3 regions of the Alteromonas sp. KUL17 genome follow, and region 3 is predicted to be linked to each of the others. Evidence: predicted binding sites of a transcription regulator. Region 3 holds the regulator's gene; each other region holds the start of a gene.

Region 1 (5,889 bases), on a different contig from region 3:
AATTTTACAAAGACTTAGATCCAACCAATACGTTTAACCCTGGTATTGGCAAAATGGAAAAGCACAAACGCAATTGTTCGTGCTGCCTATAGCTGCATGCGAAGAGAGCCTTATAGGCTCTCTAATAGCGTTCTTGCTTGAGGACGCTTAAAGAAAGGGCGTTCCACTTTTACTGCATATTCTAACTCTTTTTTCGCCTCTTCAATTCTATTGAGCTTGGCTAGCGTGTAGCCCAGATGATAGCGAATATTTGGGTCGTTGGCGTCTCTGGCGAACGCATCCCTCAGCATTTTAAGGCTGCCTTCATAGTCTCCTTGTAGCGCTTTGATGTGACCGTAGGTATCCAATATTTTTGCTGAGTTTGGTTGAAGCTCGTAGGCCTGACGTGCATAGTTTTTTGCAGTGACTAGCGATTCCTCGATATGCATGATCGCTAGGCGATTGTAAGCCTCAGCAGGGTTGAGTAAGTTTGGTTGCTCAACAAGTTCCTTGTAAAGCGCTATCGACTCTTCGAACTCTTGAATGAAGAATAAGTATTGCGCCAACAGGTTTTTTGCCAGCAGATTGTTTTCATTCTCGCCCACCAGTTTTCTTGCCGTATTCAAGAATACATCGACAAACTGATCGTTCAGTGCGTAGTTGTAAATGGCAACAAAAGCCTGTGCAAAAGTAGCGTCTACGTCTAACGCTTTTTCAAACTCTTTGATAGCTTGTTCACTGTTTCCCTTATTTGCTGCCAGTCGGCCTTTCAAAAAATAATAAACCGGATTTTGTTGTTGGTTTGCGGGAATGGTTGTTAGCAATGATTGTGCTTTGTCGTTGTTTTGCATGTCGAGCAGTAGGCTCACATAACGCAACGTGACAAACGTACTTGTATTCGCTATTTCATACGCTCGGGCCATGGCGTCTAAGGCGTTTTCATCATTATCAACACTTCGAGCTTGATCAGCATATGCGATAAGCTTGCCGGCATCGTCATTGATAAAATTCCTCACAATACTTAGCGTTTTTTCTGCATCGGCACGTTGACCTGCTTCTAACTGAAGCGCTGCTTTTCGAAGGAGATAATCGGCGTTGTCGAAATCGTCTTTGATTAAGAGGTCTAAGTGATAGAGCGCATTTTTTGTGTCGCCTTGTTGTTGATACAAAGATGAAACGCGCTCTCTCGCTCCAGTATTTGAAGGCGTGAGCGTCAATATATCGAGATAAATTTGCTTAGCTTCTTCTAGATTTCCTGCTTTGCTTAAATTGAACGCTTTCAGCATCAGCGTTTCATTATGTTGGGGAGACAGAGCAAGTAACTCTTCTACTAGCAGGTTAGATTTATCGACATTTCCTAAACGGCTTTCCGTTGCTGCTAAATTGAATTTCGCAGGGAAAAGCGTCGGGTTTTGCGCTAGCGCTTTTTCTATGTTGATCTTGGCTTCTTCTAATCGACCCTGTCTAATCAAGATACCGGCTTTAAGATTGAAAACTTCTGCTTCGTTTGGAAACAATGCGCTTAGTAAGTCAGCGCCTTTTAATGCATTCTTAAACTGCTGAGCTTGTAAATTCATCAATGAATAAGTGAAAAGAAAGCCGGCATTATCCTTGTAGGTAGATAAGTTATTTTCAAGAATCGATAGCGCTTCATCTTGCTTACCTCTGGCAGCCATTAATTTAATCTTAAATAGCTGGAGCTTGTTTTCATTCGGGTATTTATATTCAAGATTTTGCAAAAGTCGCTCGGCTTTAAAGGCTTTGTTTTGGCGAATAAATAAGTCACCTAAAAGCAGTGCTGAGTCTGGGTCTTCCATTAACGCATCCTGATGACGTTCAAGCAGGGCAAGGGCCTGTTTATCTTGTTGAGTCGCCATGTAAACTTGGCTCAACATCAATACCGCCTGTAAGTCATCAGGCTCTTGTTGCAGATAAGCGTTAAAATCTTTCGCGGCTGTCTCCATGTTGTTATTAAAGAAGTTAGTTAAACCACTTATGTAAAGCAACATGGGCTGTGAGGTAATAAGCTCAGGATCCAGTTGAGCCATGAAGTCGTTAAGTTCTTTTAGTTTTTCGTTATCGATAGCTTGCTGGTTGTCTCTGCTTTGTAACCAGCTATTAAGTAAAATGGCCAGCGGATCATTGGGTGTATCTTGGATTATCTCATCTACGAACAGTTTTGCCGTGTCGTAGTCTTTCGCTTCTAAATACAAATCAACAAGATTCCTTAATGCAATGGGATCTTCTCGATTAAAAGTCAGCGCTTTCTGTAAATGTGCGGTTGCAGCGTCTGTATCACCCTGTCGGTATGCGAGTTGCCCCTTCAATCGCCATGTTATTGCATTTTCTGGTTCTAACGACATAGCTTTATTGATAAGCGAGGTCGCTTTGGATAAATCTTCATTTTGAAGAGCAATGGACGCCAACCCGTTTATTGCTGGTACGAAGTTAGGTGTACGTGAAACGATAGTGTTGTAGTCACGTAAGGCGCATGACTCATCCTCCAGTCTAATACACGCCGTTGCGCGAATTAAAAGCCACTCACGTTCTGCATCGCCCGACAGTTTGTTTGAATCAGAAAAGTCTACAATCTCTTTGTATTTGTTTAAGAACAACCATGTGTTGCCAAGCGGCTCTGCCAAAAGGTTGATATCGGCACCCATTTCAAGCGCTTCTACGAACTCCATTTCAGCGGCAGTTAAGTAGCCATTAATAAGCAAAATTTCACCCATCAGTATTTTTGCTGCTAGGTTTTCTGGGTCTTTTTGCAAGCTGTTTTTAAGATGGATATAGGCTTCATCGTAGGCATTTTGATTAAACGCAGTTAGCGCTTTTTCATAGTCTTCAGATGTTGTAGCGTGGCTGCTAAATGAGAGAAAAGAAGTGGCAACTGCAGAAATAAGTGCACGACGTACAACACCCTTTTTATTATTACAAAAATCCATATATACCTTCGAAAATTAGCCTAACTGCTGGCTTAAAAATAGCATAAAAAAAGGTGGCTTAAGCCACCTTCTAAAGATACGTGTTTTCTACGTGTTTTTAAACCATTAAACGAGACGCTTGCGGCGATAAAGCATCAGTCCGATACCCATTAGCATTAGTGCCATAGCACCAGGCTCATTGACGTCGGTTGTCGTGTTTTCGCCTTGTCTAGAAATACCTAGCGAGGCTAGTTTAAAGCCTGAACCAGTGAAGTCATCCATACTACCGTTTGGATCAAAATAAGTATTGTATGCGCCGATAAGCCAATATTTTGCTTCGGTCAAAGTAGGATAGGTTACTTCATACTTCCCAAGCCCTTGCGGTGTTCTAGAAATATTCTTATGTGTGACCGAAGTGATGGCACTTGATGAAGCAATATTTTCCCATGTAGTTACAGTGTTCGATGCGTTTTTAAATATGTCGATATCATTGAATCCAACAACGGTTAACTGTTGTTCGTTCCCGGCACCAGTAAGATAGTTGAACTTCGTATTAGTAAGTGCTACTTCTTCACTAAATGAGAAAAGCACCATGTCGAAATCGTATTTCCAGTCACCTTGGTTGTTATCAATAGTATGCCAATCAGTAAGGTTGCCACCATGGTCTCTATTGCGCATTGACAAGCCGTATGTCTTCGAATAACTAAGGCCGTTTTGTCTCACTACACGGTCATCACCGTCGGTGTCAGAATATTCTGTGTCCGCCCAAGTCGTATAAGAAACGTAGATATCAGAATTATCGATTTTAATTGAGTTAGTTGTAGGCTCAAATCCTTTGCTAACTTTCTGAGCAATCATATCGTAGTTGTAGTATTCGAGCATTGAATCACCAGCGTAAGACGCTGACGTACAGATTAAAAGCAACGACGAAAATGAAAATTTTAACAGCTTGTTCATAGTTATTGGCCTTACAGCTTAAATTCAACAAAGAGGCAAATTATTTTTTCTCCAAGCTGGAATTGTGCCAATTTTTCAAGTGTTTGTTTTTATGGGTTTTTTGTTGTATTAAGGTGCGAGGGAAAGGAAGTGAGTAAAAAAAACTGACAGGTTGTACCACCTGTCAGTGATCTAAAGTCTAATTTCTTCAAATGGTTTTTTTACGGCGCCACATTACGAAAAGTGAACATGCCATAAGTAGCCCAATAGTGCCAGGCTCAGAGACTTCGGTTGGATCTGGTGTACCCGCAGTTTCTGTAATTGAAAACCCAATGTTGGCGAGTTTGAAAGCGTCATTGTTAAATTCTCCACCAATATTTCCAAATACTGTATTGTATGCCCCTACAAGCCAATATTGTGCTGACTCAGTAAACGTGAAATCTGCACGGTGATCTAAATATTCACAACTCTCAATGTCGAATGAAGCTGACGTTAGTGCATCTTCAACGATATGACTCCATGTGTTAACGCCAGACGTTAGTTTAGAGGTGTTACTAAGCGCAGCCACAGACACTTGACTATCTCTACTGTCATAAAGCCAAGAAAAACTGGCGCCAGTTAGTGTTACCGCATAATCAAATGAGAGCAATATAAAATCATAATCTCTTTCTACATTTGTGAAGCGGTAGTTTTTCGAGTTATCGCTGCCGCTAGAGAAGTAATTGAGGTTATCAATAGCGTGATCGGCACCGCCGCGATAGTACGCTTCATCATTGTTTGTTATGCCGTAAGCCCATTTATCTGAGATTTTTTCTAACTTGGCGCCAACGACTGTTTCGCCGGTAACTCCTTGTGTGTCAGAAAAGGCGGACATACTAATATTTAATCCGTCTATTTGAACAAAGGAATTATTCGTCTGATTGGTTTGTGTCACTTTGTCATCGACTAGATCGTAGGTGTATTCTCCCAACGGAGAGTTACATACATTGCTTTGTTCGTTGCTTTGGCTCGATGACCCACAGTGAGAATAACTTTGCTTTTTATAGTAGGTAGCGAATGCTGAATTCGCACTCAGGGTAGATAGCAAAGCTGTGGAAAGTAATAGTACAGTTTGCAAAGAAAACGTTTTTTGTAGCGTTCGCATAATTGCTTTCCTATATATGAAGCGCAAAGCACTTCAAGTACAAGCCGAGTGATGTGTGCGCACATTATGCGAACACAAACTTGGTAGTACCTAATTTCAACATGGACTTGTATGATATATGAACGGTGAGCTATTTAAGGTATGTAACCGTATACCTAGTTATTAGTTGTTTGTTTAATCGTGAGCATACGCGGCCTGAATAAATAGAAGCCAAGCGCCGGCATTGTGGTAGGAGTACGTGTAATCAATGCAAAGCTAATAACGTTTTGCAACGGCGTTATGTAAAGGAACGAGGCAGTCTTTTTACTTTGCTATGCGTTCCTAGATATCTGTGAAATAATTAACGCAATTGTATATGTAGAAGTATGAGGACATATGTCTGATCAAAAACGTAAAGGGATATACTTACTTCCCAACTTATTAACAACAGCAGGGTTGTTTTCGGGTTTCTTTGCTGTGGTTTCGTCAATGAACGGCAGGTTCGAAGCCGCGGCAGTGGCTATCTTTGTTGCTATGATTTTTGATGGCTTAGATGGGCGTGTGGCAAGAATGACGAACACGCAAAGCGACTTTGGTGCTGAGTATGACTCAATGGCAGATATGGTTTCATTTGGAATGGCACCTGCACTTGTTGCTTATAATTGGGGGTTAACTGAGCTGGGCAAGTTAGGCTGGTTAGCGGCCTTTATATATGTAGCGGGTGCAGCTCTTCGTTTAGCTCGCTTCAATACGCAAGTTGGTATTGCCGATAAGCGTTTCTTCCAAGGTCTTGCTAGTCCGGCAGCAGCTGCAGTTGTCTCTGGTCTTGTATGGGTTGGAGTTGAGTATGACGCTGTTGGTACCGACTATGGTTTAATCGTTGCTGCAGTAACTGGCTTGGCAGGTTTGCTGATGGTGAGTAACTTT
Region 2 (5,889 bases), on a different contig from region 3:
GATGCAATGCGCGACCAGTCGAAAGGTGCAGGTGTTCAAGTAAAGGGTATTGTAGAAAGTGATGCTCCTTTGCAAGTGGAGTATTCACCTAACAACCCGATGGCAGATGAAAACGGCTACATCTATAAACCTAACGTGAACATTGTGGAAGAGATGGCGAATATGATGTCAGCGTCCAAAGCGTATGAAACTAACGTGCAGGTTGCGGACACCACAAAGCGTATTTTCCGTCGCGTACTGCAGCTAGGTCAAGGGCAGTAACTTGCCGCTTGAATAATGTGAGGATTACTCAGTGAATACCATAAACAATACTGGCTTAAATACTGATCTGTATTGGCAAGAGGAAACCGTCAAAATAGCTGACGGCACCGAGCAGCAGTTAACCCAGGAAGATTTCTTCTCAATGTTAACTGAGCAGTTAGCCAATCAGGATCCCACTGCACCCGTTGATAACGATCAAATGGTAGCGCAGATGACATCATTTACGATGGCCGACGGTATTTCCCAGCTTAACGAAAAGTTTGAGTCGTTTGCAGCTTCAATGACATCGAATCAAGCGTTACAAGCTTCTAGTCTTATCGGGCAAAACGTGCTGGTTCAAGGTAACGTGGGTTATATGGCCAATGAAGGCGATGGCATTTCGGGTGTCATCGTGAATGAAAAAACAGTTCAGAATATGACGATCACTATTGAGAACCAGTTTGGTGAAGTCATAAAAACCATTGATGCAGGCACTCAAAGCGCTGGCAACATTGAGTTTGAATGGGATGGCAAAGATAAGCATGGCAACCAGATGGCACCGGGTGAATATGTTATCAGTGCCACTGGCGAGTTGAATGGAGAAGGTGTTCAGCTGAATACCGCCGTTAATCGCCATGTTGGAAGTGTAAGCTTGGCTGGTAGTGGTCAAGGCGTAATTTTGAATTTGGATGGTGATGTCAGTATCAATCTTGATGACGTCATTCAAATCGGCAGTTAGTAGGAGAATCAATAATGTCTTTTAATATTGCACTGAGTGGCGTATCAGCCGCACAAAAAGATTTGGATGTAACCGCCAACAACATCGCAAACGTAAATACAGTTGGCTTTAAAGAATCTCGCGCTGAATTTGGCGATGTTTATGCGGCGTCACTGTTAGCAGGTGGTAAAACGAAAGTGGGTGACGGTGTACTAACTCAGGAAGTTGCACAGCAATTTTCTCAAGGTAGTCTTCAGTTTACGAACACGGCACTGGACTTAGCCATAACGGGTAATGGTTTCTTTGCAACAGTACCTGAGATCACTTCACGTGACTTCTCGTTCACTCGAGCGGGTCAGTTCAAATTGGACGCCGATAATTTTGTTGTTAACAGTAATGGTGACAACTTATTAGGCTTCCCGGTGAATAACGATGGCACAAGCGCATCGGTGGCACTTAGTACCACTGAACCCGTACGTATTCCTGACTCTTCAGGTTCTCCGCAAGCAACAAGCGAAGTAGATATCCGAATGAATCTGCCGGCTGGAGATGCAGCGATAAACCCTGCTAACTTTGATCCTACCGATCCGCTTACTTACAATGCGGCCACCTCGGTTACCGTTTATGATTCGCTTGGTGACAGTCATGTAATGACTTATTACTTCATCAAAGATAACGCTGCAGCTAACGAATGGTATGTAGCCACAGCGGTAGACGATACGCTAGTCAACCAAGTAGATTCAGCAGATCCCGGTTTGCCATTAGCACCAGGTGATCCAAACGTGGTACACAGTGTCGGAACTGGCTCAAATGCAGTAACGGCTTCGAAGCTTGTCTTTTCTGCGGGCGGCGATTTCGTCGCAATGGAAACTCCTGATGGTAGCGCCTCGGTCGACAATAAAATCCAAACTGTTCAACTAGGCGCAGGCATTTTAAGTAACGGATCTAATCCTGCGCAACAAATTAAAGTGGACTTTAACTTAAATCCAACTTTAGCCACACCAAACGAACCTTCGCAGTTTGCTTCTGCATTCGAAGTTACATCACTAGAACAGAATGGTTTGCCTGTAGGTCGACTGACGGGTATCGATATCGGTCCTGATGGCCTGGTTCGCGCAACGTTCTCTAATGGTACGTCTGAACCTATTGTTCGTGTCGCTTTGGTTCGCTTTTCTAATGAACAAGGCCTAACTCAAGAGAGCAGTACTCAGTGGAAGGAAAGTATTCTTTCAGGCGAGGCACTAGCGGGTGAAGCAACAACCGGTACTTTCGGTGAAATTAACTCTTCGGCGCTAGAGCAAGCTAACGTAAACCTGACCACTGAGCTCATTGACATGATTATCGCTCAGCGTAACTTCCAGGCAAACTCTCGTGCGCTGGAGGTTAACAACTCGCTGAACCAGACTATCCTTAATATCCGATAGCTTATAAATAGTCAATTTTAAAGAAGGCTAAGCGGCAAATTTCAGGCGCTTGACACCGCTTTTATTTGACCCTATTTAGAAAGGTCGCAAGGTTGCGGCCTTTTTATTTTTCTTTAGTTATCAATTCAATACCCCCGGTACTTTTCAATTGCACTAAATATCCACAGGTTGGCATTGCCTTTGCTAAATCATGTTTAAGGTTTAATCAGAGTCAAAAGTCAGTCATGGACAAACTTCTCTATATTTCAGCAAGTGGCGCCTCCCAAGACCTACTAGGAACAGGGATTAGGGCTAATAACTTGGCTAATGCACAGACAACGGGATTCAGAGCGCAGTTAGAGCAGGCAAGGTCAATGCCGGCCTACGGCGAAGGTTTGCCGACTCGCGTGTTTTCCATGACAGAAAGCCCGTCGAATAATTACGAGTCGGGCCCGATGATTAAAACAGACCGCGATTTAGACGTAGCCATTCAAGGTGATGGTTGGTTCGCTGTACAAGATCAAAATGGTCAAGAAGCTTACTCGCGTGATGGAAATTTCAAGTTGGGCGATGACGGAATTTTGACAGATATCCACGATCGCGTCGTGCTTGGTGACAATGGGCCAATATTCCTTCCTGTTCCTTTAGATAATCTCAATATTGCGGCCGATGGCACGTTGTCAATGAGACAGTTAGGTGCCCCTGCCAATGTTATTGAAGAAGTGGGGCGACTTAAATTAGTTAGCCCAAACTATGCAGACATGGAACGTGGGAACGACGGCTTATTTAGAATGGAAGATGGCTCAATAGCGCCAGCCAATGCCAACGTGAAAGTAATGTCGGGCATGCTTGAAGGTTCCAACGTCAATGCGGTTGACGAAATGGTAGACATGATAAGTCTGCAGCGTCACTACGAGCTTCAAGTCAAAATGATGAAGCAAGCAGAGAAACTAGATCAAAGTGGCAATGCGTTATTACGCATTCTGTAAACGAATTTTTATCATCGTTGCCCCATGAGCAACGTCGGAGGTTAACATGCATCCAGCACTATGGATAAGTAAAACCGGACTAGACGCCGCACAGACTGATGTGGCAGTGGTATCTAACAACCTAGCCAATGCGTCAACAGTGGGCTTTAAAAAAGACCGCGCGGTGTTTGAAGATTTGCTTTATCAGAATATCAATCAGCCAGGCGGTCGTTCATCTGCTGACACAGAGCTTCCTTCTGGGCTTATGCTTGGTTCAGGCTCGAAGGTCGTTGCTACTCAAAAAGCACATACGCAAGGTAACCTGTTAACCACTGAAAACGCGCTTGATATGTCAATTCAAGGCCGTGGTTACTTTGAAATATTGCAGCCAGACGGCACCATTGCATATTCGAGAAATGGTCAGTTTTCACTGAACGACCAAGGCCAAATTGTTACATCTGGCGCGGGCTTTTTGCTTCAGCCTGAAGTGGCTATTCCCGAAGATGCGCAACAAATCACAATTTCTCAAGATGGTGAAATTAGCGTGAGCATACGGGGCCAAGCTGAACCGCAGGTACTCGGTCAGCTTAATATTTCTGACTTTGTTAACCCAACCGGATTACAACCAACCGGACAAAACCTTTATGTAGAGACAGCGTCAAGCGGTGCGCCTATTCAGGGGATCCCTGGTCTGCAAGGATTGGGTTATATCTCACAAGGCACGTTGGAAACCTCTAACGTAAACGTGACCGAAGAGTTAGTAAACCTTATCGAAAGCCAGCGCTTGTATGAGATGAACTCAAAGGTTATCTCATCGGTCGACCAAATGCTTGGTCAGGTTATTCAGCAACTTTAGTAGGTAGCATCATGCGTATTTTAGGTTTATCTGCTGCACTTCTGATACTTAGCGGTTGCGCAAGTACAAACGAGCCTCCCGTTCAGGCAAACGACCCGTCGTTTGCACCGGTAGTGCCAGATTACCCGCGTGAAACGGTAGTAGAGGACGGCTCGCTTTTTCGTTCGCAGCTTGCTAACAACTTATATTCTGACGTTACCGCAAGAAGAGTCGGTGACATCATCACTGTAACGTTAAGCGAGAATACCCAAGCGAGCAAATCAGCCGACACTAGCACAGCGAAAGATTCAAACGTCAATCTTAACCCTATTACCGGGCTTGCTGGGCAAGCGATAAACATTGGCGGAGAGTCCGTACAATTAGGAATAAGTTCATCTCGAGATTTCTCCGGTGATGCCACTGCTAACCAAAGCAACAGCTTAAACGGCGCTATCTCAGTTACTGTGGTCGACGTACTTCCTAACAGCAACCTTGTTATTCGTGGCGAAAAGTGGCTAACCCTGAATCAGGGCGATGAATATATTCGTCTTACCGGCATCATTCGTCCGGCAGACATTAGTCCCGAGAATGAAATCGTGTCCACTAAGGTTGCAAATGCGCGTATCCAATATTCGGGTACGGGAAGTTTTGCGCGAGCACAAGAAAAGGGTTGGTTAACCAAGTTCTTTGATTCTGCTTGGTGGCCTCTTTAGGTTTTTAGGATAGGAGAGTGAACATGCGTTTGTTTTCAGTAGTATTAGCCGTTTTCACAATGCTTTTATCTTTACAGGCAGGTGCGCAACGCATTAAAGATGTAGCGAGTATTCAAGGCGTACGTAGTAACCAATTAGTGGGATATGGTCTTGTTGTAGGTTTGCCTGGAACGGGTGAACAAAGCCCGTTTACCGAACAAAGTTTCAGAACCATGCTGCGCAACTTTGGTATCAGTCTTGACGCTAACACCAAGCCAAAAATACGAAACGTGGCCGCAGTGGCGGTACACGCCGACCTGCCTGCTTTTGCAAAACCCGGACAAACCATTGATATTACGGTTTCTTCAGTTGGAGAAGCGGCCAGTCTTCAAGGCGGAACGCTGCTCCAGACGTTTCTTCGCGGTGTTGACGGTAAAGTCTACGCTGTAGCGCAAGGCAGCTTAGTCGTGAGCGGGTTTGGCGCTCAAGGCGGTGATGGCTCGCGCATTGTCGTTAATACGCCAACGGTAGGCAGAATTCCAAACGGTGCGATGGTAGAGCAATCTGTACCAACAGGCTTTGCCAATGGCGACACGTTAACGCTTAACCTCCATTATCCAGATTTCTCAACGGCTAAGTCGCTTGCAGATACGATCAACGAGCGCTTAGGTGCACAGCCCGAAAATGGCTATGTTATTGCTAAGCCCATTGATGCTGCGTCTGTTCGCGTGTCGGCCCCGCGAGATGTCGGTCAGCGCGTGGGCTTTTTGGCTACCTTAGAAAACTTCGAATTTACACCAGCTGATGCGCCAGCGCGTGTGGTAATAAACAGCCGCACAGGCACCATTGTTATTGGCAGTGACGTTCGCTTGTTACCAGCAGCAATTACTCACGGCGGGCTAACGGTGACCATCTCTGAAAATCAGCAAGTTTCTCAACCTAACGCGTTTGGTGAAGGGCAGACTGCCGTTACCACTCAGTCGATTGTTGATGTCGATTTGGCAGATAGTCGCATGTTTAAGTTTGAGCCAGG
Region 3 (5,889 bases):
GCTAGGGCAGGGTCTATCTTAAGACGCTTCATGATCATAGGTAAGGTTGCGCCCGCTAAAGCAGCTGCAATCATGTTTACCATCATGGCAAAGGCAATAATTACGCCCAGCATGTAATCTTGTTTCCATAACGCGATGACAGAGGCAATAAGCACCGCCCAAATGGCACCGTTTAAAAAGCCGATGGATATTTCTTTACTGATAAGCCATCGTGAGTTACTCGCGTTAACATGGCCTAGTGCCATACCGCGAATAACTAGCGTTAGCGTCTGATTACCCGCTACACCGCCCATACTGGGGACAATGGTATTTAATATAGCTAACACAGCCAGTTGGCTGAGCGTTGCTTCAAATAGATCACTCACCATCGCAGCCATTAGCGCCGTCACTAAGTTTACCGCCAGCCACACCGAGCGTCGTTTGGTACTTTGCATAACGGGTGCAAAGGTATCTTCGTCGTCATCAAGACCCGCCATACTCATCATCGAGTGCTCGGCGTCCTCACGAATAATATCAACCACGTCATCAATGGTAATTCGGCCCACTAAGCGATGGTTTTCATCTACAACAGGTGCTGAAAGCCAATTGTATCGCTCGAACAGGCTTGCCACTTCGTCGTCTGGCATATTCACAGGGATCGCTTCAGATTCCTCGTCCATAACGTCAGACACTTTATCGTCGGTATCTGCTGTGAGTAAACGGGTAACCGGAACAATACCAACAAGGTTATCAGTTCGGTTTACCACGTAAAACGTATCCGTATTCTCAGGTAGCTCGCCTTTTAAGCGGATATAGCGCAGAACCACGTCAATGGTCACATCGGGACGTAAAGTGATGGTGTCGGTGTTCATGATGAAACCAGCGGTTTCCTCACCGTAAGACAGCGCTTGCTCTGCGCGCACACGATCTTGTGCATCCATCGAATCTAGAATATCGGCCAATACTGGCTCGGGAAGGCTGCTTAGCGTCTCTGCTAAGTCATCGGTATCCATCTCTTCAAGTGCGTCAACCACATTAGCGGGAAGCATTTTTGTAATGATACCGTTTCGAACATCGTCAGACAGTTCTTCTAAAATGTCGCCGTGAAAGTCACCATCAATGAGCTCCCATAATTCGTCACGGGTTCTGCTAGGGCTAGATTCAAGAATGTGGGCGACGTCTGAAGGCGGTAATTCAAGCAGAAGCTTACGTACAGATACGAATTGACCGTTGGTCAACGCAGCGTTGAGTGCGCGTAACTGAGTTTGTACGTATTTAGAAACAAGCGCTTCTGCCATAAGGCGTTATTCCTACAAGCTAAAAGATGAACAATGCAGGCCATAGAGCCTAAGTGGGCGTAGAATATCGCAATTATGATGAGTCTGTCATGATAATTGCGTAGGTTTTGCGCAGGATTTTAAGATAACTGCGCTAAGTGTCGATTAATTGGTCAATGGATTGGGCAAGTAATACTATTCGTCTTCGTTAAATCTGCCCTCAATAAGCTCTTCAATAGCTGCAAGTGCATCAACAGCATCACTGCCGTCCACAATCACGTCTACCTGTTCACCTTGATGGCTTTCAAGCATCATTAATCCCAATACACTGCTTGCGTCTGCTTCTTTATCGCCTTTTTTTAAGATGATTTTAGCGTCGAATTGATTAGCCAATTTAACCAGTTGGGTCGCCGCTCTTGCATGCAACCCTAACTTATTGACGATAGTTAGCGTTTTTTGAATAGTCATTACTGATTCAGCTCTCTATGGCGAATTTGTACATCAGGGTGTATTTCACTGAAGGTTTTCGACAGGGTCTGTGCGATATAAACCGAACGGTGTTGGCCACCAGTACAGCCAATTGCTACGGTTACGTAACTTCTGTTATTGCGCTCTAAATGAGGCAGCCATGTCGTTATTAAATTCTGAATTTGCCAAATGAACTTGGTCACTACAGGCTGCGACCCCAAAAATACTTCTACTGGTGCGTCTAATCCGGTCAGGTGTTTAAGGTCGGGCTCCCAGTGGGGGTTAGGTAAAAAGCGGGCATCAAAAACGTAATCCGCATCTTTAGGAATACCGTGCTTAAAGCCAAAAGACTCAAACACAAGCACAAGGCGTGAGCTTTTCTTACCCAGGATACGCTCTCGAATTAACTCAGCCAGTTGGTGAATGGTAAGCTTATCTGTGTCTAAATATAAATCTGCGCGTTCAGCAATAGGAGCAAGTAGGGCAGACTCGGCTTTAATGGCTTCTGAAAGCGATTTATTAAGCTTGGCGAGAGGGTGAAGACGACGTGTTTCGCTAAAACGCTTAACCAGTACATCATCGCTCGCGTCAATGTAAACAATGGTCATCGACCACGAAGAAGGCAAGTAGTCTAAAATTTCTACCAAATCGTCAGGATTTTTAGGTAAGTTTCTCACATCGATACTTACCGCAACCTGATCGTACTCGTCAACAACTGTATGGGTTAAGGTGGGAAGTAAGTTTACCGGGATATTATCAACACAGTAATAACCTAAATCTTCCAATGCGCGAAGTGCGACAGACTTACCAGACCCCGAACGACCACTGATTATTATCAGCTTCACCTACTTTCTCCCTAATACTCTGGTTTTATCACATACGCGTTGTTGAATTAGGCGCCTACTAAACGGTTAATAGGCGCTTAATGTTTAACTTAATGCAGATAGAATATCGTCGCTTGTCGTTGCGCGACGTATTGCTTTAATCGTTTCTTTGTCGCTTAGTTTACCAGCCACGGTGGCCAGCGTTTGAAGGTGTCCTTCGGTCTGTTCCTCAGGAACGAGTAGCGCAAAAAAGATGTCTACGGGTTTCTCGTCAAGGGCGTCGAAGTCAATTGCTGGCGTGCTGGTTACAACAATGGCAATCACTTTCTCGAGGCCCGGCAGGCGTCCGTGGGGCAGGGCGATACCATTGCCAATGCCTGTACTACCCATACGCTCTCGAGCCATCAAACTGTTGAGTACCGTTGCCTGATCAATGTTCTCGTTTTGCTTGGCAGCGATATCAGCGATGATCTCAAGAATTCGCTTTTTACTATTACACTGAACCGCACACTCGGTGCGGTCCAGACTTACGATGGCTTGTATATCCATGCTTAATTAACTACTAATGTTTTTTCAGTTTTTCCTTATGCTTGATTACCTGCCGGTCGAGTTTATCAACCATGCTGTCAATCGCCGCATACATGTCGGTATTTTCTGAGGATGCGAATACTTCAGCGCCACTTAAATGAACGGTCGCTTCGGCTTTTTGATTTAATTTTTCAACGTTCAGGATGACATGCACATTAGAAATGTGATCAAAGTGACGTTCAAGTTTGCTGAACTTCGTATCGACATAATTACGCAAAGAGTCGGTGATTTCGACATGATGACCAGTAAGGTTGATTTGCATATTTCGTCTTCCTTATATTATTAAGCCCGATTAAATAAGGCTTTTGCGTTGGTTCGACGGCGGGATCGACAACGATTCCCGGTACTTTGCTATTGTTCGCCGGGCAACTTTAATGCCCTGTTCGGCCAACAATGAAGCAATCTTGCTATCACTTAGCGGCTTGCTAGGCTTTTCAGCGGCCACTAATTTCTTGATCAATGCACGAATCGCTGTAGATGAACATTCACCACCAGACTCTGTTGCAACGTGGCTTGAGAAAAAATACTTCAATTCGAAGATTCCACGTGGCGTATGCATGTACTTTTGCGTTGTCACTCGCGAAATAGTGGATTCGTGCATATCTACCATTTCTGCGACATCATTTAGCACCATTGGTTTCATCATTTCCGGGCCGTGCTCAAAAAAGCCCATTTGCTGCTGCACAATGCAGTTTGCAACCTTCATTAAGGTTTCGTTACGAGATTCAAGGCTCTTTATGAACCACTTAGCCTCTTGCATGTGTGAGCGGATGAATTGTGAATCGCTACTATTCTTGGCACGGCGACTCATTGCAGCGTATTGTTGATTTACGCTTAACTTAGGCAGACTGTCGGGGTTCAGCTCAACCACCCAACGGCCATTTTTCTTGGTTACTGAGACATCAGGAATAACGTACTCAGGCTCTTTAGTAACTAAAGCACTACCTGGGCGAGGATTCAAGGTTTGCAGTAAACGCATTGCCTCGCGTAGCTGATCTTCTTTCAATCGGCTTTTACGCATAAGCGTACGATAGTCTTTGCTGCTCAGTAAGTCAGAGTACTCTTCAATCAGTTGCTTTGCTTCAGCAAGCCAAGGTGTGTCTTCTGAAAATTGGCGCAATTGCACCATCAAACATTCTTGTGGAGAGCGTGAGCCAGAACCAATAGGGTCGAACATCTGAATGCGCTTTAGCACACATTCTATTTCGTCCATTTCAATCGGCTCTTCCATATCATCATCGTTAACCGCTTCTAAAATATCGTCAAGGGTAACGGTTAAATAACCTGACTCGTCAATAGAGTCGATGATTGCTGTAGCGATTGCGCGATCGGTATCCGAGAAATGGGTAAGGCGCATTTGCCAAAGAAGGTGCTCTTGAATATCTTCAGTAGTCTCACCTTGGAAGATTTGCTCGTCGTCATTGGATGGACCTGGAGCTGGCGAAGATGAAGCAGAGTAGTATTCGTCCCATGTGCTGTCGATTGGCAGCTCATCGGGAAGATCGTTTTTCTCAAGTGCATCGCCGGCTTCTAACGTGTCACTAGATGCAGAAGCAGTGGCCTCAGAGCCGCTGTCATCGTTGTCGATATTGTTCTTTTCTAGTTGCGGCTCGTCGTTACCTTCTTCAACTTCTAATAGCGGATTAGAATCGAGCGCTTCTTGGATCTCTTGTTGAAGATCAAGTGTAGAAAGCTGCAGCAGTTTAATGGCCTGCTGAAGCTGTGGTGTCATGGTAAGTTGTTGGCTAAATTTTAGCTGTAAAGATGGTTTCATCTACGTCTTATTTAAATGCTCTAAATTGAATATACCAGAGCGAAACTGAAAAATGACAATTCGGTTACATTAACTATAGCCTGAATTGTTCGCCTAGGTATACATCCCTTACTTTTTGATTACTTAAAACCTGTTCCGCCGTTCCTTGCGCAATAAGCTCGCCATGACTCACAATGTACGCCTTTTCACAAACATCCAATGTCTCTCGTACGTTATGGTCCGTGATAAGGATTCCAATCCCCCTATCGCGAAGATGTTGTATTATCTTCTTTATATCATTAACTGATATCGGATCAACACCAGCAAATGGTTCGTCTAACAAAATAAATTGCGGTTTTGCTGCCAGAGCGCGGGCAATCTCAACGCGACGGCGTTCGCCCCCTGACAAACTCATCCCCGTACTATTACGTATATGGTTAATATTAAATTCATCAAGTAGCGCATCTGCTTCTTCTTCTTGCTGTTGTGAATTTAAATCTTTACGGGTTTGCAAAATGGCCATGATATTTTCATGCACTGTGAGCTTTCTGAAAATAGAGGCTTCCTGCGGTAGGTAGCCTATTCCGCGGCGTGCACGCTCGTGCATGGGCTGATGAGTTAGCTCATTGTCGTCGATTTCAATCTTGCCTTTATCCAGATTCACTAAACCAACAATCATGTAGAATGTAGTGGTCTTACCAGCGCCATTTGGGCCAAGAAGACCAACAATTTGACCCGTTGAGACAGACAGACTTACATCTCGAACAACCTGTCTTGACTTGTAAGCCTTAGCAAGATTTTTAGCGCTCAAAGTTGCCATTGCTATTTATTGCCCTCGTTGTCTTTTTTGTCTTTCTTAGACGAAGTTTTGCGAATGGTCTCAGGTGTGAATACTGTGGTCACTCGACCCTCACCATCCTTACCTGCGCCGCCAGTCGCTAGCAATTGCTCGGTAATCATATCGAACGTGATGTTGTCACCCTGTACTTTACTGGTGTCT

Evidence for each region. The regulator sigma-54, encoded in region 3, starts transcription at its own class of promoters, with help from an activator protein. The targets are predictions, from matches to a motif close to GTTGGCACGNNNNTNGNNT.
Region 1: the regulator sigma-54 is predicted to act here: its motif matches at 3,914-3,932, upstream of xdp1 (exosortase-dependent surface protein XDP1).
Region 2: the regulator sigma-54 is predicted to act here: its motif matches at 2,550-2,568, upstream of KUL49_RS10615 (flagellar basal body rod protein FlgF).

The regions. Positions count from the first base shown of each region.
Region 1 is NZ_BJKJ01000016.1:96,836-102,724, forward strand. It holds gene dld (D-lactate dehydrogenase) at 1-92, shown strand, start outside; gene prsT (XrtA/PEP-CTERM system TPR-repeat protein PrsT) at 111-2,924, opposite strand; gene xdp1 (exosortase-dependent surface protein XDP1) at 3,030-3,860, opposite strand; gene xdp1 (exosortase-dependent surface protein XDP1) at 4,048-4,983, opposite strand; gene pssA (CDP-diacylglycerol--serine O-phosphatidyltransferase) at 5,359-5,889, shown strand, end outside.
Region 2 is NZ_BJKJ01000010.1:17,529-23,417, forward strand. It holds gene flgC (flagellar basal body rod protein FlgC) at 1-261, shown strand, start outside; gene flgD (flagellar hook assembly protein FlgD) at 293-979, shown strand; gene flgE (flagellar hook protein FlgE) at 994-2,382, shown strand; gene KUL49_RS10615 (flagellar basal body rod protein FlgF) at 2,607-3,350, shown strand; gene flgG (flagellar basal-body rod protein FlgG) at 3,397-4,185, shown strand; gene flgH (flagellar basal body L-ring protein FlgH) at 4,197-4,877, shown strand; gene KUL49_RS10630 (flagellar basal body P-ring protein FlgI) at 4,901-5,889, shown strand, end outside.
Region 3 is NZ_BJKJ01000001.1:278,468-284,356, reverse strand. It holds gene mgtE (magnesium transporter) at 1-1,277, opposite strand, end outside; gene KUL49_RS01170 (HPr family phosphocarrier protein) at 1,452-1,724, opposite strand; gene rapZ (RNase adapter RapZ) at 1,724-2,569, opposite strand; gene ptsN (PTS IIA-like nitrogen regulatory protein PtsN) at 2,654-3,097, opposite strand; gene hpf (ribosome hibernation promoting factor) at 3,111-3,398, opposite strand; gene KUL49_RS01150 (RNA polymerase factor sigma-54) at 3,429-4,910, opposite strand; gene lptB (LPS export ABC transporter ATP-binding protein) at 4,984-5,709, opposite strand; gene lptA (lipopolysaccharide transport periplasmic protein LptA) at 5,712-5,889, opposite strand, start outside.